DNA from 3 places in the Desulforamulus aquiferis genome. Region 3 is predicted to be linked to each of the others. Evidence: riboswitches for the same ligand, from Rfam matches in the RefSeq annotation. Region 3 holds a riboswitch; each other region holds the start of a gene.
What was found. A riboswitch is a leader RNA that binds a small molecule or an ion and turns the genes downstream of it on or off. The one in region 3 is predicted to bind cyclic di-GMP.
Positions count from the first base shown of each region.

Region 1: linked by a shared signal. The riboswitch ahead of P6N53_RS15500 (GspE/PulE family protein) and the one ahead of P6N53_RS12965 (methyl-accepting chemotaxis protein) in region 3 are both predicted to bind cyclic di-GMP.
Region 2: linked by a shared signal. The riboswitch ahead of P6N53_RS04710 (DUF3789 domain-containing protein) and the one ahead of P6N53_RS12965 (methyl-accepting chemotaxis protein) in region 3 are both predicted to bind cyclic di-GMP.

Region 1 covers NZ_JARPTC010000023.1:28,503-35,632, reverse strand. Annotated here, with positions in the region: gene P6N53_RS15530 (pilus assembly FimT family protein) at 1-146, shown strand, start outside; gene P6N53_RS15525 (type IV pilus biogenesis protein PilM) at 163-1,083, shown strand; gene P6N53_RS15520 (PilN domain-containing protein) at 1,080-1,667, shown strand; gene P6N53_RS15515 (hypothetical protein) at 1,672-2,349, shown strand; gene P6N53_RS15510 (TldD/PmbA family protein) at 2,440-3,891, shown strand; gene P6N53_RS15505 (prepilin peptidase) at 4,076-4,822, shown strand; cyclic di-GMP riboswitch class I at 4,854-4,938, shown strand; gene P6N53_RS15500 (GspE/PulE family protein) at 5,030-6,715, shown strand; gene P6N53_RS15495 (type IV pilus twitching motility protein PilT) at 6,712-7,130, shown strand, end outside.
Region 2 covers NZ_JARPTC010000005.1:127,112-134,241, forward strand. Annotated here, with positions in the region: gene P6N53_RS04690 (VanW family protein) at 1-517, shown strand, start outside; gene P6N53_RS04695 (Ppx/GppA phosphatase family protein) at 718-2,241, shown strand; gene xth (exodeoxyribonuclease III) at 2,524-3,312, shown strand; tRNA gene P6N53_RS04705 (tRNA-Pro) at 3,456-3,532, shown strand; gene P6N53_RS04710 (DUF3789 domain-containing protein) at 3,658-3,762, opposite strand; cyclic di-GMP riboswitch class I at 3,774-3,857, opposite strand; gene P6N53_RS04715 (Ger(x)C family spore germination protein) at 3,974-5,083, opposite strand; gene P6N53_RS04720 (GerAB/ArcD/ProY family transporter) at 5,076-6,167, opposite strand; gene P6N53_RS04725 (spore germination protein) at 6,160-7,130, opposite strand, start outside.
Region 3 covers NZ_JARPTC010000019.1:129,053-136,182, reverse strand. Annotated here, with positions in the region: gene P6N53_RS12980 (helix-turn-helix domain-containing protein) at 22-576, shown strand; gene P6N53_RS12975 (AMP-binding protein) at 589-2,274, shown strand; gene P6N53_RS12970 (DUF4397 domain-containing protein) at 2,360-2,962, opposite strand; cyclic di-GMP riboswitch class I at 3,124-3,207, shown strand; gene P6N53_RS12965 (methyl-accepting chemotaxis protein) at 3,331-4,926, shown strand; gene P6N53_RS12960 (NADH peroxidase) at 5,326-5,871, shown strand; gene P6N53_RS12955 (superoxide dismutase family protein) at 6,000-6,464, opposite strand; gene P6N53_RS12945 (EAL domain-containing protein) at 6,873-7,130, shown strand, end outside.

The sequences.
Region 1 (7,130 bases), on a different contig from region 3:
TTACCCCGAAGGGAACTTCCGCCAATCCCGGCACCATTGCAATGGTACACAGGGGATTGAATAAATTTATATACATTAAAGTGGCGGTAACTACCAGCAGGGTTAGAATGACTTACCTTAATACCAATCAATCAGATGAAAAGTAAAGAACGGATGAAATGTATGAGTTACTGGTTAAGAAACGAGATTTGTGCCGTTGACTTAGGGAATCATAGCATCAAAATAGTTCGTATGCAAAGAAATGGTCTAAGCTGGAGGGTCTCCCATAGGATTGCCTGCCCAATCCTGGAATTTGGGGACAGCAGCCATAAAAAAAATGCAGAATTACTCAAGAAGGCCATTGGGCAGTTGGGAATACAGGGAAACAGGGTTGTTTCCCAACTTGGGGCTCCCCAGGTAATTATTCACCAGTTAATCATGCCAGATATGCCCACCAAGGAGCTTGCTAAAGCTGCTAATTGGGAAGCGCAGAAATTACTATCCGTACCGGTTTCTGAGGCTGAAGTTCGGCCCATAGTATTGGAGAGGATAAAGGGAAGAAAGGATCGCCAGGAGGTTAAGATACTCCTTGCCGTTGTCCCCCACTCCCTGCTCTATGGTTTTTATGAAATATTTGAACGGGCTAATCTTATCCTATTAAACCTTGAACTATCTATATTGAATCTTTGGAGGGTCTTCCATAGAGAAACCTGTAAACCTGAGGCAACCAAAATACAAGGGGTTATAGATGTGGGATATGACTCCAGCGATTTTATTATTATTAATGAAGGAAGACTGTCCTGGGTCAGGAACTTTGCCCATGGAGCCAGTTCAGGTATACAGGTCGTACATCAGCTAATAACAGGGCTTAATGAAGAATTGGAAGCCTTTCGTTTACAGGAGATGGCCGGCAGGCCGGAGAGATTGCTCATAACAGGTGGTGGCAGTGAGCTGGCTGGATTACCCGAAGGTCTGGAGGAAGGCTTGGGACTGCCTGTCCAAATTGGCTATCCGATGTTGAAGGACGAAAGGGGTGTCCCGCAGACCCTGGCACCACAATATTCAATGGCCGCTGGCTTGGCCCTGGGAGAGGTTTGTCGATGAATTACCGGGTTAATCTCCTGCCTGAAGATTTAACACCCAGGGATACTGGTGGGATGAAACAGCTTAGGCCCTATGGTTTTGGCTTAATTGTTTTGTTCTTGGGGTTCCTTCTTTATTTCAGTATGGTAACAGCAAAAGAGGTGCAGGCTGATTTATTAGCAGTAGAAGCACAGCTTGACCAATATAGACCAATTACTAGGGAATTCCAGGAAATTAAACTGCGACAGGGTGAAGCTCAGGAAAAAGTACTTCATTTAAATAAATTGATCAAGGGTCGGAAAAACTGGTCGGTTTTTCTGGCCGAATTAAGCAGTCAGATTCCCGAGGGGATATGGATAAATAAGATACATTTATATCATATAGCCGAGGAAGCCCTTGACGAGGAAGAGAGGCCGGTACCACCGCCAAACTCGCTGCTAATCAGAGGTAGCAGTGAGGGGGTGGAAAATATCGGCAAGCTGATATTTGCACTAAATCAGCTAAGGGAGCTGTCTTCTATAAAATTAGATGAAATAAAGGAAGTGTCCTCAGGCGATTACAGCTATACAATTACTGCCTCTATAGGAGTAGGGGGAGGTAATTAAGGAATTGTTTAACAGGAAGATAAAAGTACAAAGTCAGTCCTTTAGATTGGTTGTTCTAGGATTATGCCTAATCTACCTGGCAATATTATGTATACTTGTAAGGGAGATTTACCAGGGCAAGGTGGCCATTGCCCTGGCAAGGTCAGAATTAGCCAGTATCAGTAAGGACATAGGTATGGTTGAGAAAAACAGGGAGGGGCTTATTGCCTTAGAGGCCAATTTAGAGTCCCTGTATAAAAACTTCGCTGCCAACTATCGGGACGGTCAGTTCCTGGTAAATCTGGATCGCAGCCTAAGGGAGGCGGGGGTCAGGCTAATTGGTCTTCGAACTATCGGTATAACCCAGGAAGAAGGATGTTTTGCCCTGTCTTTGGAGATTGAGCTGTCAGGTGATTACAACAGGCTCTGTGGAATCGTCGGGTATTTAGAAAACCAGTCTAATCTCACCGAAATAAGAGAACTACTGATCACCAAAGCTCTAACCGAGTCTAAAGAAGAGGACCTGACAGGAGCCGATCCTTTGCCTGGCGAGGTACCTGGTTATTTGCCACCGGATCAGGTTGTCGCGAAGTTCACGATGCTGATTTTTTTCCTGGAACCAGGGGATGTAGGACTTTTACAAGAGGAGGTAAAAAATTGGTCCTTTGGCAGGCAAAACCCCTTTTTGACACCTTCCAGGTAAATACAAATGAATAAACATCTTTAAGAAAGTAGACAATAGAATGATAAAGGGCTAATATATTACCAGTATTTGCTTTGGGAGGCGTTATTATTGGTTGATAAACAGCTATTAAAAGAGGTGCTTGGTGTTGCCCTGTCCAACGGGGGAGACTTTGCGGATATTTTTTTAGAAGAAAAACAAAGCACGGGCATAGGCATGGAAGCTGGCCGCATTGAGAGGGTTAATTCCGGCCTTGATGCCGGGGCAGGTCTAAGGGTACTGTCCGGTGAGGCCACTGCCTATGCCTATACCAATGATACCAGCAAGGAAGGACTGCTGGAGGCAGCTAAAATAGTTAGCCATGCGGCCCAGGGGGGCAAAAGAGATGTTAACCTTGATCTAACAACTATTAAGCCCCTAGTGGATTTTAAGATTAAAACCAGGCCCGAGGATGTACCTACCCATGATAAGGTGGAGCTTGTCAGGAAAGTAGATAATGCTGCCAGGGCTGTGAACGGAGAAAAGATAAAACAGGTCATTGTAGGTTATGGCGATACAGTTCAAAGGGTAACCATCGCCAACAGTCAGGGTACCTTTGTTGAAGACGAAAGGGTGCGTACCAGGCTGATGGTCAATGTGGTGGCCTCGGAAAATGGTAAGATCCAGACCGGCTATGATGCAGTGGGCAGTCACAATGGCTTTGAGCTGTTTGAACAGTACGACCCGGAGGCCCTGGCCCGGAATGCTGCCAGACGAGCTGTGAGCATGCTGGACGCCCTGCCGGCCCCTTCGGGAAAGATGCCGGTGGTTATGGCCGGGGAAGCTGGTGGCACCATGGTCCATGAGGCCTGTGGCCATGGGCTGGAGGCTGATTTAGAGCAGAGGCAGCTCTCGGTCTACTCGGGCATGAAGGGACAGCAGGTGGCCAGTGAACTGGTGACTGTGGTGGATGATGCCACCATGCCGGATCGATATGGCTCCTACCGTTTTGATGATGAGGGAGTACCCTCTGAAAAGGTAACCATGATTGAAAATGGTATACTAACGGATTATCTATATGATCGTTTGTCGGCAACCAAGGAAAACCGGGAATCCAATGGTCATGGACGAAGGGAATCCTACCAGCATAAACCCCTGCCCAGAATGGCCAATACCTATATTGGGCCGGGCAAGGAAGAACCTGAAAATATTATTAAAGGTTATAAAAATGGACTGCTGGTTAAAAAGATGGGCGGCGGACAGGTCAATACCACCACGGGAGATTTTGTTTTTGATGTGGCTGAAGGGTATCTAATCAAAGACGGTGAAATCGGTTCCATGGTGCGGGGTGCCACCCTTACCGGAAATGGACCGGAGGTATTGCGGATGGTGGAGCGGGTCGGCTCTGATTTGGGCTTTACCATCGGTACCTGTGGTAAGGACGGTCAGGGGGCGCCTGTTTCAGATGCCCAGCCCACCATGGCCATCAAAGAGCTGGTGGTAGGAGGAACAGCAGGCGGAGACGAGGGTGCCTCACTGTCGCCATATTTGGATACCAGTTTTAAAAAGATTAAAAGAATTTAAGAAATTTGGTCGGGGTTGTCAAAAAACCCGGCCAATTTTTATACATTAAATTTTTATTAAATATTGGCAAATTTATATTATTTATATAGGATTTTTTATAAATTAGTCGAATACAGTTTCAATAAATATTAATGTTGGAATCTGCTATTACATGATTAAAAATAAGGAACAGTGTGAGTAATTAATGTTAGAGTATATAGCTATCTTTGTCTTAGGACTGTTGGTGGGAAGTTTTTTAAATGTTTGTATCTACAGAATACCCCGGGGTGAAACGGTTATTACCAACCCATCACACTGTTTGGCCTGTCATACTAGAATCAAACCCTGGGATTTAGTGCCGGTGGCAAGTTTCCTTGTACTGGGTGGCAGATGCCGTTATTGTGATACCAGATTATCCTGGCAGTACCCTTTGGTTGAGTTGGCTACAGGCATTCTATACCTGACTGCCCTTTGGAAATGGGGTGTCGGCTGGGAAACCCTAGCCATGCTGGTTTTCTTCTCTATGTTACTTGTTGTTACTGTGATAGATCTATATCATCAAATTATACCTAATAGAGTATTGCTGGTAAGTGGTGTGCTGGGCCTCCCCCTGATATATTTACAATCATTTGAAATGCTTAAAACAGGAACCATCGGGTTCTTTGTTGCTGGCACATTGTTGTTTATTATAGCAGTGGCATCCAAAGGTGGTATGGGTGGCGGAGATATTAAGCTGGCCGCAGTGATGGGAATGTTCCTTGGGCTTAAGTTGGTAATGATTGCCCTATTCCTGGCTTTTCTAATTGGGGGTATAATTGGAATTATACTTTTGGCCACAGGTCAAAAGGGCAGAAAGGACCCAATACCCTTTGGTCCCTTCTTAGCCTTAGGCTCACTAATAGCTGCCTTGGTTGGCGAAAAAATAATTAGCTGGTATACTGGATTTTGGTGATAAAATATTGTAACTTATTAAATAAATACTTGTTTTTTAAAGGCAAACTTTCCGAAAGGAGAGGACGCAAAACCACGGGCCTAAAGGAGAAATCCGATGGCGGCCGGGTTGCCTTAGGAAATCAGGCCCATGACCTAAGTTAAACCTTACAGTTATGGGCTTTTTATTTTAACGTTTTAAAGTATTAGCCTATCATGGAGGCAAAGGATGAATTTAAAGCAAAACAATAATTACCTGGGAACCTGGTTAGTTAGGGAAGGAGTCATTACCCAGGAACAGTTAGATAATGCCCTGAGTAGTCAGTCCCTCAAGCAGGGTAAGAAAGCTATGATCGGTCATTCTCTAATTGAACTGGGTTACTGCAGCGAGGATGATATTGCCAAGGTTATTGCCAAAAGGGCTGGCGTTCCCTTTGTTTCCCTGGAAAATTATCCAATAGATCCGGCAGCCTTAACTACCATTTCAAATGATGCCATTAAGCGCTACAGGGCACTGCCCATTGCCTTTAGTGAAGGAAAACTATTGGTGGCTATGCAAAGACCCACCGATATTATGGTTATTGATGATCTCCGTTTGTTAAGCGGGTTTGATATAAAGCCGGTATTTGCCCCCGATAGCGAGCTGGAGGTGGCTATAGAAAAGCAAATTCGGGCGAGCATTGAATTTGATAAAACAGAGGAAGAAATCATCCCGGAGGAAGATATCCTGGGAGCATCGGAGGATTCCGACCAAAAACCCGCTGTTCAGCTGGCAAATATGATTATCTCCCAGGCAGTAGCTGCCAAATGCAGCGACGTACATATAGAGCCCTACGAAAAAGCTTCCCGGGTGCGCTTTCGGATAGATGGAGTGCTGCATGATGTCATGGAGCCCCCTATAAAAATACATGCCTCCCTGGTTTCTCGGATAAAGGTTATGGCAAATATGGATATAGCCGAACGCCGGATACCCCAGGACGGTAGAATGTCCCTAAAGGTTGAGGGTAAAAACATTGATATCAGGGTGGCATCCCTGCCCACAAGTTTTGGTGAAAGACTTACTCTGCGGCTTTTGGATAGTTCCAGCCGGGTGATTACCTTGGAGGAGTTGGGTGTAAACCCCTCTATCCTAAAAAAATATAAAGAAGTTATCAAGATGCCCTACGGACTGATCTTAGTAACTGGACCAACTGGAAGTGGTAAAACCACAACCCTATATGCCAGCCTTGGTTCAGTGGATCGGGTGCTAAAAAATGTTATAACCGTTGAAGATCCGGTGGAGTATAGAATGGCTGGCATAAATCAAATCCAGATCAACACTCAGGCAGGACTAAATTTTGCCTCGGGCCTAAGATCTATTCTGCGGAATGACCCGGATGTGATTATGGTTGGTGAAATTCGGGACAGGGAGACTGCTAAAATTGCCATTGAGTCAGCCATGACGGGACACATGGTGTTTTCCACCCTCCATACCAATGATGCACCTGGGGCAGTCAGTCGATTGATTGAAATGGGTGTGGAGCCATTTTTGATTTCATCATCCCTTGTATGTGTGCTGGCCCAGCGCTTAGTACGACAGCTCTGCCCCCATTGTAAGGAAAAATACCTAAAGACCCGGGAGGAATTGAGCAGCATACCGGATTTTCCACTGGAAAGCTGGGAGAAATCCGTTACCTTGTATCACCCAAGGGGCTGCATGAGATGCAGCAATACCGGCTACCGTGGCAGAGTTGGAGTTTACGAGCTGCTTTTTATAAGCGAGAATATACAGCGTTTAGCCCTGGAAAGGTCTTCCGCCAGGGATATTAAAAAGGTGGCAGTGGCTGAAGGTATGATCACACTGCGTGAAGACGGTTTAGACAAAGCCAAACAGGGTATTACATCCCTTGAGGAAGTAATGAGGGTGGTATTATGAGCGAAATTAATATACCTACAATTGGTGATATACTGGCCCAGGCTGTGAAAATGGACGGCTCGGACCTTCACATATCTGCAGGGGTTCCCCCGGTGGTTAGGGTTTATGGAGAACTGGTGCGCATGGATTTTCCGAAACTTATGCCAAAGGACATTGAAGAATTGATTTTTCCAATATTGCAGCCCCACCAAAGGGAGCAGCTGGATAGGGATTTGGAGCTGGATTTTTCCTATTCAGTTCCGGGACTAAGCCGTTTTCGGGGAAATATTATGTGGCAAAGGGGCTCCCTGGCAGCAAATTTCAGGGTGGTTTCCATGAGCATACCCTCCTTTGATAGTTTGGGACTGCCACCGGCAGTAAGGGATTTATCCCGTTTGCCCAGGGGTTTAGTCCTTGTTACCGGACCAACAGGCAG
Region 2 (7,130 bases), on a different contig from region 3:
TAATGCAATACTTCTTGCTAATCTAAAGCCGGTAGAGAGACATAACCACTCTCTAGCCATAAGTTATGTCCCCCTAGGAAGGGATGCGGCGGTGGCTTGGAACCTTTTGGATTTTAGATTTTCTAACCCACTGGATTGTCATATCTATCTGCGTACAGTGGTAGCTAAGGATTACATTACCGTACAGGTTTTTGGCAATACTGCAACGAAAAAGGATATTACCATTCGCAATTGGGTTTCTGAAACCATTGAGCCTGAGCGTATTTACGAGATAGATCCCGAATTGGGCATGGATGAAGAGATCATAATGGAACCGGGTTACAAGGGCTATAAGGCACATGCTGAGAGAGTTATAAAGGGGAGCGACGGGTCTGTTTTGGTAGAAGCTTTGCCAGACAGCCGGTACCTGTCCACGGACCGAGTTGTTCGAATTGCCCCAAAGCAGCATAATAAGGATATACAACCACTTTCTAAGCCAACTCAGGTCACTGAAACTAATGTTTTAACGGAGTTTTAGATTATAATGCAAAGCACCAGACCCATTATGGTATTTAAGGGAGGTGCTTTTTTGTTTTGGAAAGTTGTTAAAAATATTTTTAATCTGTTAAAATAGACTAAGTCATTGCTTTAAAAGAAGTAGAAACCAAATTTACCACCGGCCTTCTGAAGCTTATCCTTCAAGGTTGATGGTACAATTTTTTGAAATAGGAGGAAATTATGTCCAGAAGAATCGGAATAATTGATCTCGGTTCAAACTCTATTCGGCTTATCCTTATGAAGGTCTGGGACAATGGTTCCTATAAGCTGCAGGACGAGATTAAGGAAACGGCTAGAATTGGTGAAAGCATGGGGCCTGAAAGGGTGATCAAGGTACCTGCCATTGACAGGGCTGTTCAGACTATCCGGCTGTTGCAAAAGTTTTGTTATGCCAATAAAGTAGATTCTGTACATGGAGTTGCCACTGCGGCTATACGTAATGCCGTAAACGGTAATGAGGTGTTGGAAACCATTATGAAGGAAACGGGAGTTTCCTTTCGCATACTCTCCGGTGAGGAAGAGGCCAGGTATATTTATTTAGGGGTAGTTAACAGCCTAGAATTTAGTGATGCCCTGATTGTAGACATTGGGGGAGGCAGCACAGAATTGATCCTGTGCAGAGAAAGAATGATTACCCAGTGGACAAGTCTTCCCTTTGGGGCGGTTAATATCACTGAAAACTTTTTAACCTCCCCACAAGTCAATGAGGAACAAATTGGACGGTTAGAGGACTACTTGAAGGAACAGTATAGATCTGTTCATTGGTTGGATATGGCCAGGGGTTTAGAGGTCTTGGGGGTTGGAGGCACCTTGCGAAACCTTGGCAGAATGGATCGTAAGCGGACACGCTTTAGCTTAAATCTTCTGCACAACTACAGGGTGCATACAGAACGTGTCAAGCAAATTTATAATCTCCTAAAAAAGGGTTCAGTGGATGAACGCAAATCCATTCCTGGATTATCTAAGGAAAGGGCTGACATCATCCTGGGTGGTATGGCAGCGGCGTCCAAACTATTGGATTTTACCGGGGCACCAGGAATTAGGGTTAGCGGCTCTGGCTTAAGGGAGGGGGTATTTTACGAATACCTTTTTAGGAATCGTTTAGATCCGGTTGTGGACGATGTAACCGAGCATAGCGTTCAGAACCTTATGGATTTGTACCAGGTAAAGAGAAATCACGCCGAACATGTGGCCAAACTATCTTTATCATTGTTCGACCAGCTGCAGCCCCTACATGGCTACGGCGCCTGGGAGAGAAAAATCTTAAGGATTGCAGCCCTTCTGCACGATGTTGGGAATGCTGTTAGTTATTATAACCATCATAAGCATACCATGTATGTACTGCTAAATGCCCGGATAAATGGTCTTTCTCACAGGGAACTTGTGTTAGTGGCTCTGGTGGCTGCTAGTCACGGCAAATTAGATCTTAAGTTTAAATTGCAGCAGCATGCCGATGTATTATTTCCCCAGGACGGAATTTTGGTCCGTCGTCTAGGCGTATTGATACGCATGGGGGAAAACCTGGATCGTACAGAAGCCGGTGTAGTTGAGGATGTGGTTTGCACCATCAAGGCAAAAGAAGTGCAAATTGACTGTATCTCTACGGATAATTCCGATTTAGAAATTAGAGAACTTTATAAGAAAGTGACTAATTTTAATAAGGTATTTGGAATTAAGTTTAAGTTTCCAAAGGAGGAAGCTTAATCTAGGGTGTAAGGGATAAAATATGATATAGAATTCTTTTCTAATGAATATGATAGTGGTATGACGGAGCAGAATGCCACTAAACCAGATAGATATACCTTGATAGGAAAAGTGCTGACAAAAGTAGTTCCCCAAAGATTGTGGGCTCCGTGCAAGGAAGGGGTGTAAGCCTGTACATGTGGTTAGTGCTTTTCGTGTTTTTTGCTTTAGCTGTGTGTCTAAAAAGTGTTTTAGCTAGCCTAGGAAGAATATAGTCTTAAACAAAACTAAGGAATGATTGCATTGTATTTTAAAATTGCCAGTTTTAATATAAATTCAGTACGCGCCAGGAAAGAAATGTTAATTCAGTGGTTGGGGGAAAATAAACCTGATGTGGTTTGCCTGCAGGAAACCAAGGTCATTAATGCAGATTTTCCAGCAGCTTGCCTTTTGGAGGCGGGCTATAACTCGCTATTTAAAGGGAGAAAATCTTATAATGGTGTGGCTATCCTCAGCCCCCATCAAATAAATCCCTTAAACAGTGACCTTGGGTCTATTGCGGAACCAGATGAAGCAAGGCTCATTGCCGCTGAGATAAAAGGTATTCCAATAGTTAATACCTATATTCCCCAGGGCCAATCCCCGGAGAGTGATAAATTTAGCTATAAAATATCCTGGATTAAGGCCTTAAAGGAATACTTTGATTCAAATTTTAAACCTGATGAGCCATTACTTTGGCTGGGTGATTTTAACGTAGCACCAGAACCTGAAGATGTGCACGCACCCAAAAGATTACTTGGACGTGTAGGCTTCCACCCCACCGAGCATGAAGCCTTGGATTATGTTAAGTCCTGGGGCTTTAAAGATATTTTCCGCCTACACCACCAATCAGAGGGTGGACATTTTACCTTTTGGGATTATCGTGTTCCAAAGGCCCTGGATAGAAATTTAGGCTGGCGTATTGACCATATTTGGGCTACCGCTCCCCTGGCTAAGCGATCAACAAAAGCCTGGATAGATATTGAGCCAAGAAGGAAGGTAAAACCTTCCGACCATACATTTATATTGGCAGAGTTTAATATAGATAGCTAGTTATGTTAAATGTACTAGCCGTTTTGCTTTTATAGTTAAGGCGGCTAGTTAAGAATAGTATTTTTCATGTTGACTTTTCTTAACGCATTAGCTATAATAACATTTGTCGACAGGCCGAGGGGCCTGGAAATACAAGCAAAAATCGGGGCGTAGCTCAGTTTGGGAGAGCGCTACCTTGGGGTGGTAGAGGTCGCAGGTTCAACTCCTGTCGCTCCGACCAGTTAAAGCAAGTCTTCTGAGAAATCAGGAGACTTGCTTTTTTGTTGGCCCAAGGGATCCAATGGCCCAATTGGAATTAAAAAGCCGAGGGTTCTGTATCCTTCGGCTTGTAGGGTAATTTTGTTTTTAATCATCATAAACGGTATCATTTGTTTCCCGGGAAGCCACTAGTAGACATGTTGTAAGGATCCCTAAAAATGCACCAACAAAAACACCAGCTATAAAACCCACTAATATCCTCCTTTGGTAACTGGCTGGCCTAGCTTTCCACCTTAGCCCCTGTAGTTTTGCGTCGCCACTTTTCAATGGGTTTGCCTTTATCTTTCTAGGATTTGTTTTTACTATATGGAGAAACAATATCGTAGTAAATAGGACTGAAGTATTTATCAATCAAGACCAAAGTCCTATATTAAATAATAATTTTTTAAAGGAAGGTTGTACTCTAGGCAACTTCCCCTGTGCCTTGAATTGTAACATTAACATTAACTTTGATATCACTTTCGCAGAAAACCTCGTCCCAGTCCTGCTCCTTCACTAGGGGAGGCCATTTCGCCCTGGCATACTTGCCAAGTAGGATGGCATCTACCCTATATTTGTTCTGTAGATCGTAAATTAAGTCTTCACATTGTTTTTGAATATGTTCTTCCAAGGCCTTTTCTACAGCTAAAACATTTTCTTCCTTACCTGCAAATTGTATATCCGTTAAGGTTTCTGCAATTATGCCTGAGAATGATAAATCTATCTCGAAGGAAGGTTTTCCATTAGCCAACTTAGCTGTTACCTTTCGCTTACTCCCCCCCTCAAAACTTATTTTATAAAATTCTCCTTTATCATCCATCATTTTAAAGGTTATATAGCCTATGACCCCATCTCCCCTTAACCAGATTAAAGGCCTCATGTCTTCCCTGTTGACTTTAGCTACCATCTTATACTTTTTAAATAAGGCTGCACCTGAAATTTCTAAATTACTTTCAGAGTGGATGCTAATGACTGGTAAAACCGGATTATATCCGTCTGTCATTACATCCACACGAAAATGATGCAAATGCTCTACTGGAATAAAATTATCCCTTGGCGAATTTGACAGAAGGTCTATGATATTTTGTCCTACTGTCTGGTAATTTTCCGGTTTCATGGTCAAGATATCAATGGTATTTCCATCTGTCACAGCTAGTCTAATCATTTCGCTAAAACGAGTGTCTCGAAACATTAAGTCAAAGGCATCTTTACTTCCCCTATAAGCTAAAGGACTTCCAACCAACAGAGCTTTTAAGTCACCAACGGCCATGCCCCGGGAAGATTTATTGCCTCTGTCAATGCGGGTCTGGGCCATGGTTTCTCCCTTGACGGTTATTACATCGGACTTCTCTCTGGCATTGCGGTTCATAATGGGGAAGTTTACGGTCATGGAGAACTTCTCACGGCCATCTTCCTCAAGCAAATCGTAACCTGCCACAAAGGGTATGTAAAGATTATTAATGTCTTGGGCATCCCAGCAGCCAAAGCTTAATAGGGTAACTAAAATAAGAACTATAGCAAGTGCGCTACGCAACTTTTTTACCTCCAACACCTCGCAAGATAGCTGTGAACCACAGGATAACCGGGATAACAATCATAAACAGGAGTCCCAGATATCCAATAGTGGTACTTAAACCAAGGATTTTATCGAAATTGCCAGGGAAAAGGGATGACAAAAAAATTATGGGAAATAAAGCCAGGGTGACCCAACCGGGAGAGTTAATATTTAATATTTTTTCAACAGTATAGCGCCCGGCAAAAAACATATTTGCCACTGGCCGAAAGGCAACAAAAACCCAAAAAATGATAAAGAAAAATTCAGCCCTTTCAATAACCGGGGCGTTGTAGGTTTTTAATAACACCATCAGGCCAAACCTTAGTTTTTCAGCGGCGTTTGGGCCAAAGAGACCTAAAACAACAAATACCACAAGCAGATAGATACCGGAAATTATTGCGACTGCCGTCAAGCCGGCCTTAACTATTTCATTTTTCCTTTGGACCATAGGGTAGATAACCAGTAAGATTTCAATGCCCAGTATAGCAAATAAGGTTTGGTAAGCGCCCTTTAGTATATTTGCCATGCCCGCATCACCAATGGGCTGGAAGAATGAAAGTTCTACCTTAGGCACTGCACCGAGGATAAAGGCTAATAGAACGAGAGACTCAAAGAACATTAATTCATTAACTCTACCAATGACCCTTGCATCCTTTGAGGCCAGATAGGCTGATGTAAACAAGATTAAAGCACTTAGGGCCCAAATTGGCGTTTCAGGGAATAAATAAATCTTAAGGATATTAACAAAAAGTCTAGTTACGATAGCTGCAAAGGCTAAGGAATAAACTACAAACACTAGGGCAAGGAGCTTGCCAGGCCATTTGCCTAGGATTATCTCGCAGTATTCCGCAAAGGTAAGATCAGGAAACCTACTACCTATCAAATGCATGGAATATATGCCGACAACTAAGGGCAAAGCGCCCATTAGAATTGATATCCAGGCGTCCTGCTGGGATTCCCTAACTGCCGTAGATGTAACAGTTAAAATACCTACTCCAATGGTGGCACCGATAAGAATAAATATTAATTGCTTGCTTGTTATTTTATATGCCTGCTCATTCATTTTCTGACGGCTCCCTGGTAGGAGATTGTCCACGTTTGTTATCAACATGTGGGATAGAGACCGGTCTATTTTTATTTTTCCATATATGTGAAATTACAAAGGTATCTCCCAAGTCCTTATAACGCATGGGTGCAAGGGGTGCCATGTAGGGAACACCAATACTCTGCAGTGAAATTAAGTGTATTGTCACAAACAACCATCCCACAGCAATGCCCACAGCACCAAAGGAGGCAGCCAGCAGCATCATGGGATATTTTATTAAACGAATGGCCAGAGCCATGCTATAATTTGGAAAAACAAAGGAGCAGATGGCTGCTAGGGAAACGATTACCACAATCAAGGGGCTTACAAGTTTAGCTTCCACAACCGCTTGGCCGATGACAATCCCGCCCACAACTCCTAAGGTTTGGCCTACGGTACTGGGTAAACGAAGCCCTGCCTCCCGTAATATTTCAATGACAACCTCCATAAATAAAGCTTCTGTCAAAGGAGAAAAGGGTAATTCCTCTCTGTTTTCAGCCACTGCCAGCAATAAATCCGTTGGTAGTAGGGAGTGGTGAAAGGTAATTAGGGCTATATAGACGGGAGTTATGGTTGTGGTGATCATTAGGGCTAAATACCGGACCAGCCTGGCCACCGTACCAACAATGGTTCTTTCATAGTAATCCTCGGAGCCCTGGAGAAATTGAAGAAAAACAGCAGGGACTATCAGGGCATAGGGAGTTCCATCCACAATTATACCAATGCGGCCCTCCAACAGATTTGCCGCTATTTTGTCCGGACGCTCGGTACCATAGACTTGGGGGAAGAGGCTCCACGGATGATCCTCGATAAATCTTTCTATGTAGCCAGAGGCTAATATTCCATCAATATTAATTTTGCTAATACGATTGCGGACTTCCTCAACAATTTTGGGGTCCGCTATATCGGATATATAAACAATGGCTATCCTGGAGCGGCTTC
Region 3 (7,130 bases):
TGGGAAGGGGAGAAGTTTATTTTGACAGAGCAATTAAAGGATATTGGTAAAAGATTATCCATGCTGCGGGAGTCCATGGGTGTTACGCCTGAAAAAATTTCGGAGATCCTTGAGGTTTCGGCAGAGGACTATTTGCTTTATGAAGCCGGGGAAAAGGATTTTTCTTTCAGTTTCTTGTATAATGTGGCAGGTGTTTTAGGGGTTGATGTGGTGGATATCATCAGCGGCGAGACACCCAAGCTCTCATTGTGCTCTGTGGTCAGAGCGGGTGGCGGCTATGATATTAACCGTAGAAAGGCCTATGATTACAAGCACCTTGCTTTTACATTTCGCAATAAAAAGGCCGAACCATTTATGGTGACAGTGGAACCGAGCGGCGATGCGGTACCGGAGCGTCACTCCCATTGTGGACAGGAGTTTAATTATATGGTTTCGGGATGTATGGAGTTTTATATTGGTGACATGACTTATACGCTTGGTGAGGGTGACAGCGTCTACTTCGATTCCGCAGTTCCTCACGCTATGAAGGCTCATGGCGATAAACCGGCGAAGTTTCTGGCAATTGTCATGAAATAAGGAGGAACTGTTATGATCATGTATGAGAAGTATATCGGCAGACATCGTGATGATTTTGTAACCCTAGAGGACCTATACAAAAATTATTCCATAAAATGCCCGGAGGATTTTAATTTTGCCTATGATGTGCTGGATAAATTGGCGGAGGACAAGCCTGACAGTCTGGCCATGCTGTGGGTCAGCAAGGATGGGGTAGAAAAGAGAATTTCCTTTGGGGATATGAAGCTCTGGTCAGATAAAACTGCCAACTACTTTAAATCCTTGGGGATTAAAAAAGGCGATTTTGTTCTGCTGGTACTGAAAAGAAGCTATTTATTTTGGTATGCCATGCTGGCCCTTCACAAAATTGGTGCTGTTGCAGTTCAGGCTACTCACCTGTTAACTGCCAAGGATTATGTCTACCGCTGCCAGGCTGCCGGTATAAAGATGGCGGTCATTACCGCCGACGGAGGCTGCACTGAGGATTTTGACAAGGCTATGCCGGAATGTAAGACCGTTCAGATAAAGGCCGTTACCGGGCGTAAGGCAGCGGGGGAGGGATGGCTGGATTTTGAGGCAGGTATTGAAGCCGCTCCTGATCATTGGCAGCGGCCAATCGGAGAAGAAGCAACCAAGGTTACAGATATGATGATTACGGCCTTTTCCTCCGGCACTACCGGCTACCCAAAGATGGTTTCACACGATCATTCCTATCCCTTAGGCCACATCATTACTGGGGTCTTTTGGCACAGGGCTGAGCCGGATGGTCTGCATTTTACCATTTCCGATACCGGCTGGCTGAAGTCCCTATGGGGTAAATTTTATGGCCAATGGTTTGCCGAGTCAGCGGTCTTCACCTATGATTTTGATACCTTTAAGGGGGCAGATATTTTAGAAAAGCTGGCCCAATATCGTATTACCACCTTTTGCGCTCCACCGACCATGTATCGGTTTATGCTAAAAGAAGATGTTAGCAAGTATGATTTATCGGCCTTAAAACACTGTTGTACTGCGGGTGAGGCATTAAACCCAGAGGTTTATAACCAATGGAAGCGGGCTACGGGTCTGCGCATCTTCGAGGGCTTTGGGCAGACGGAAACAACCCTTTCTTGTTCCACCTTATACCCGTGGGTCCAGCCAAGACCAGGCTCTATGGGGCTTCCCACCCCTGGTTATGACCTGGTAATTGTAGATGAAAATGGTCAGGAGGTTGACCCGGGTGTGACCGGTGAAATCTGTTTAAAGGCCGAAAGCCTGGAGACTAGAACAAAGGGCTTGTTTATGGGCTACTATCAGGACGAAATGAGTACCCAAAAGGCCTGGCATGATGGCTTGTATCATACAGGAGACACTGCCTACCGTGATGAATTGGGCTTTTTATGGTATGTGGGCAGAAATGATGATATTATCAAATCTTCCGGCTACCGGATCGGACCCTTCGAGGTGGAGTCGGCGCTGGCAGAGCATCCTGCAGTTCTGGAATCGGCTGTGACAGGGATTCCTGATCCCGTCAGGGGTTTTATCGTGAAGGCCACTGTTGTTCTATCTAAGGGCTACGAACCAAGTGAAGAGCTGGTCAAGGAATTACAGCAACATGTCAAAAAAACAACCGCTCCTTATAAATACCCCAGGGTAATCGAGTTTGTGACAGAGCTTCCCAAAACCATCAGCGGTAAAATACGGCGGGTTCAGATCAGGGAAAAAGACATGAGGCGGTAAGTATTTAGAGAAAAGGATATTCACCTTGACTGGTGAATATCCTTTTCTCATTATTTGACTAGGTCCTTTTCCTGACATCAAAAGGTTACACCCTTATATAACTGTTGCCGTCTAACGGGGTAAGCAATTGTAAAGGAGGAGTTTCTCCTACTAGTCCAACTGCATAGGCGGTATAGAAACGGTTTGGTGCAAAGGTTTGATTGGGAACATTCAATATAATGTTATTAGTGCCTGCTTCCCGGGCTTGTAGGGTATAAGTTCCGGGGCTAATGGTAGAATATTCCGTGATACCCTGGTAGGGAACATTGCTGAATAAGATGGTCCCATCGGGAAGGGTAATGTCAACATTGGGTGCGTTGGGTGAAAGGTGTACAAAGCGGATATTGATCATACCCTGGGGTACTGTGCCAGGTGTATCTGGAACTAAAAGGAGCCCAATATCAGCTAACCGGCCCTTGGCTGCAACGGTAAATATGCTTCTATCCGGTATCTCTATAGTAGTATCTATAACAGGATTGGTCATTGTACCGGCAGGGAAAACCCTTAGATTATAAGTGCCGGCAGGAACCTGGAGGTATTCGGTGAAATTTCGGTAGCTTAGGTTTCTAGCGAGTGCGGTGTTATTAGCATAAACATCAACAGCCGGAGCGTCTGGGGAGGCATGCAGAACACGAATATAAGAAGACATTTCTAACAGTCCCTTTCTAGTAAGTTTTTTTATAATATATGCTAATTATGTTAACAAGTGCCAATTAGTTGGATTTAAAGCAATTTCCCCAAAATTCAAACATTATATTGCAAAGATTTACAATTTACTGTAATCTAGATATAGGAAAATTGTCCTATTTTTATAGATAAAGGCAAACCTATCGAAAGGTGGGGACGCAAAGCTATGGGTCTAAGCCATTATGGTATGACTGCCAGGTTGCCTAACCATAATATGTTTTTTAGTAATGGCAGCTTAAGATCCTTGTCTGGCTAAACCCCTATTTTGCGAGGGGCTTTTTGTGTTTTTAAGCGGCGGTTTTAAGGACTAAAAACATAGGGGGGATAATTTTGAGATTTAATATTCTAGGTAAATTTATGCTTTGTTTTGGAGTGATTTTGTCATTAATGTTTTGCATTGGAGCATTTTTGGTTGTTAACATTTGGAATATAAACAATAATTACGACCGATTAATTAATGAAAAGGCCCATGCCAGGTACATGATAACATTGACTAATGCTAACTATAATCAAGCTGCCGCTAATTTAATCTCCTATACAGTGACAGGAAACCCCAGTGACGCTTCTAAGTATGTACAAGCCATAAACCGTGCTAAGGAGAATTTGAATAGCATTGAACCATTATTGGTCAAACAAGAGGAAAAGGCATTATATGGGGACTTTAATGAAAGAGCCATGGCCTATGAGCAATATGGGCAGCAAGTCCTTAATTTAATAAAGGAACGTGAGGATATAGAGGGAGACGAAAGGGAAGAAGTTCAAGAAAGATTAATGGGCCATATTAGGTCCAATGAGGAATTGTTTGGCAAATTATCCTCGTCGGGCAATACCTTTGAATTTCTTATTTCTGATGCAGTAGATAAAGAAACAAAAATGAATTTTGATAATGCTAATAATACTATACAGATTTCTATAGTTTTATTGGCACTGGTGACTGTATTAGGTGCAATAATTGGTTACTTAATGGGTTGGAGAATGGTTAAACCCATTCGGATCGTGAGCCAAGAGGCGGCCAAGATTGCCTCTAATGACCTGACTAGTACCGAGATAAAAATTAAATCTAAGGATGAAATTGGAGCATTAGCGGATTCCTTTAATAAAATGCTGCTGAGCCTAAAGGATATGGTTCTTCACCTCCAGGAGAAGTCAGGCAATGTAACTTCGTCCGCAGAAAACCTTTCTAAGGGTGCAGAAAATATGGCTTTAAATGCCAGCGAAATTTCAGCTTCCATCAACGAAGTGGCAACAACCATTGAGCAAGTGGCTGCCAATTCCCAAAACATTGCCGATTCTTCAGACAAAGCAACTGTCTACGCTTCAAATGGAGAAGAGGCCATATCTAATATAAGGGTGAAGATGGATGTTATCCATAAATCTACAGAGGATAGCTCTCAGGTAATCCAAGGGCTAAGCAATGCCAGCAGTCAAATCACCAAGATTGTTGAATTAATTACCCAAATTGCTGATCAGACGAATTTATTAGCCCTTAATGCTGCCATTGAAGCGGCCAGGGCCGGGGAGCAAGGACGTGGGTTTGCGGTGGTGGCTGAGGAAGTAAGGAAATTGGCCGAACAATCCACAAACGCAGCCAAGGAAATTCACGACCTTATTTCGGTTATCCAGCAGGAGTCACATAAAGCCGTTGAGAGTATGGAGAATACGAAAATTCAAGCAAAAGATGGTGTTCAGGTGGTGCATGAGGTAAGTGAATCCATCGGGAAAATCATTTTGTCAATTCAAGAAATGGCCAGCGAAATTCAATCATTAGCTTCAGCTACTGAACAAATGGCTTCCGGCGTTCAAAATGCAGCTGCTTCAACAGAGGAACAAACAGCCACAATGGAGGAACTTTCAGGCACCTCTCAAGATTTAGCCAAAATGGCTGAGGAGCTTGATTTAATGACTAAGAGATTTAAGCTACAATAATTAGCTAAGGGTTAAGAAGGCACATCCGGTGTGCCTTTTTGTTTTAACCGCATGGCCGACACAATTAAGATAAAATTAAAGAAGTAATGAATTTTTACGGTTTACTCGCAATAAAAAAGTAAGTGAAAGCAGCACAAAGTACCTCTCACCAATGGGTGAGGGGTTTTTATTATAAATCTTAAAAAAGTATGTCAATTTCAAAATAAGTGCTGGACAAAAAGCTAATGGTAATTTATAATGATTATTAATTAATAAAGATAATAAATTATATTTCGAAGGCCAAATCCTTAAGGTTTTACTTAATATTTTGGGGGTTACCAAGCCAGAAATTAAAATTATCTTTATAAAACTTGCCTAGGGGCAATTTAATTTAAAAATATAATGAGGAGGCTAAATACTATGAAAAAATTCCGTTGTGCTGTTTGTGGTTATTCTCAAGAGGGAGAGTATGCGCCAGAAAAATGTCCTACCTGTGGAGCTCCCGAGGAAAAATTTGAACTAATGACCAGTTCCGGTCCAGATCTGGTGGATTGGGATAAGTTGGGTGTGGCAAAGGGCTCTGGCTTTGAAGAGGATCTGAGGATGCAGTTCCAGGGTGAGTGTATGGAGGTGGGCATCTATATTGCTATGGCCCGTCAGGCCGAGAGAGAAGGCTACTCAGAGATAGCTGAAACTATGAAACGTATTGCTTGGGAAGAAGGTCACCACGCCGCTCGCTTTGCAGAACTCCTTGGGGAAGTATTGAGTGAGAGCACAGAGGAAAACCTGAAAAAGCTGGTTGATGGCGAAGCCGGTGCCAACCGCGGTAAAAAGGAAATCGCCACCCGCTCTAAAAATGAGGGGCAGGACGCTGTCCATGATGCAATTCATGAAGCCTGTAAAGACGAAGCGAGACACTGCATGGCCTTTTACGGTCTCTTGAAAAGATACTTTCCTCAAGCATAGGTAACACCCATATAAAATTGCAAATTTCCAGCTGCTTAAAGCAGCTAGAAAAAAAGGGAATCTCGGCTTTGGCTGAGATTCCCTTTTTTACAATAGTTATAGATTTAGAGTTTTTTGCACTTGTTTTCCTAGGCTTCTGTTATTACTCCACAGGCTAGCCTTCTTCCCGAGTCGCCGGCGGGCTGAGTTCTATAGTCATCAGGGTTTCTATGGATTATCACGGAATGTCCTATTGCCTCTGAGGGGGTAAATTTATTCGTAAAAAAGCACATTTTTGCATAACCGTCATTTGAGAAAAGAACAGGGAAATCACCTGCATGGTTACCGTGGGGCTGGTTGGTGGGGTCCCAATGTCCCCCCGCGGCCTGGAAGGGATCCTCCGGATCGCCAACCTCGCAAGTTCCAAATTCATGGATGTGAAAGCCATGGGGTCCAACAGGATTTCCATTTGTGGGTGGCTGGTAAGGGGGAAGCCCGTTTATTTCGGCACAAACCCACGTGCCACCAGGTGCGTTAAAAAATCTCACCACTCCACTTATTTGAGGTCTTAAGGGACCTCCCTTTATGTCGGCTATTGCTGCCGGGTTTGTCATGGGCAGGGAAATATTTTGACCTAATGTCAAGTTATTAGAATCCACTCCGGGGTTTGCCAAGGCCAGGTCGTTTGCTGTTGTGTTGTATTGCTGGGCCAATTTGAAGAAAGTATCTCCGGATTGAATGGTATAGGGAAAAGTCCCAAAGGATTGATTATTAGGCATAGATATCACCTCGTATATTTAAGTCATTTTTACACATTATTCAGCTTGATGGAAAATGTTGTAAGTTAATTTGCTATTAATATAGATCGTAAAAAGTTGACGTCTAATTAATTTGAAGCAATAAATTAGTTCAATTCGAGTACATTTAAATGGTAAAATATTTTCTTTGCAGATTGAATTTTTATCGCTTCTGGAATATACTTCATGGCAAGTAGCTTATTTTTTAATAAAAGGTAGGAATTTATGATAAATTACTTTAGAGATAGCAAGAGGGCCTTGGTTCTTGTGGTGGATGATTCTAAATTTATGCGCTTTAAACTACGGGAATTTTTAGAGAATGAAGGCTACCTGGTAGAGGAAGCCGAAAATGGTGAAAAGGCCCTTGCTGCCTATAATCTACATAAGCCGGATATGGTTTTAATGGATTGTGTAATGCCAGTAATGAATGGCTTTACAGCTTGTGCACATATTCGACAGATTCATGGAGGAGAACGTGTACCA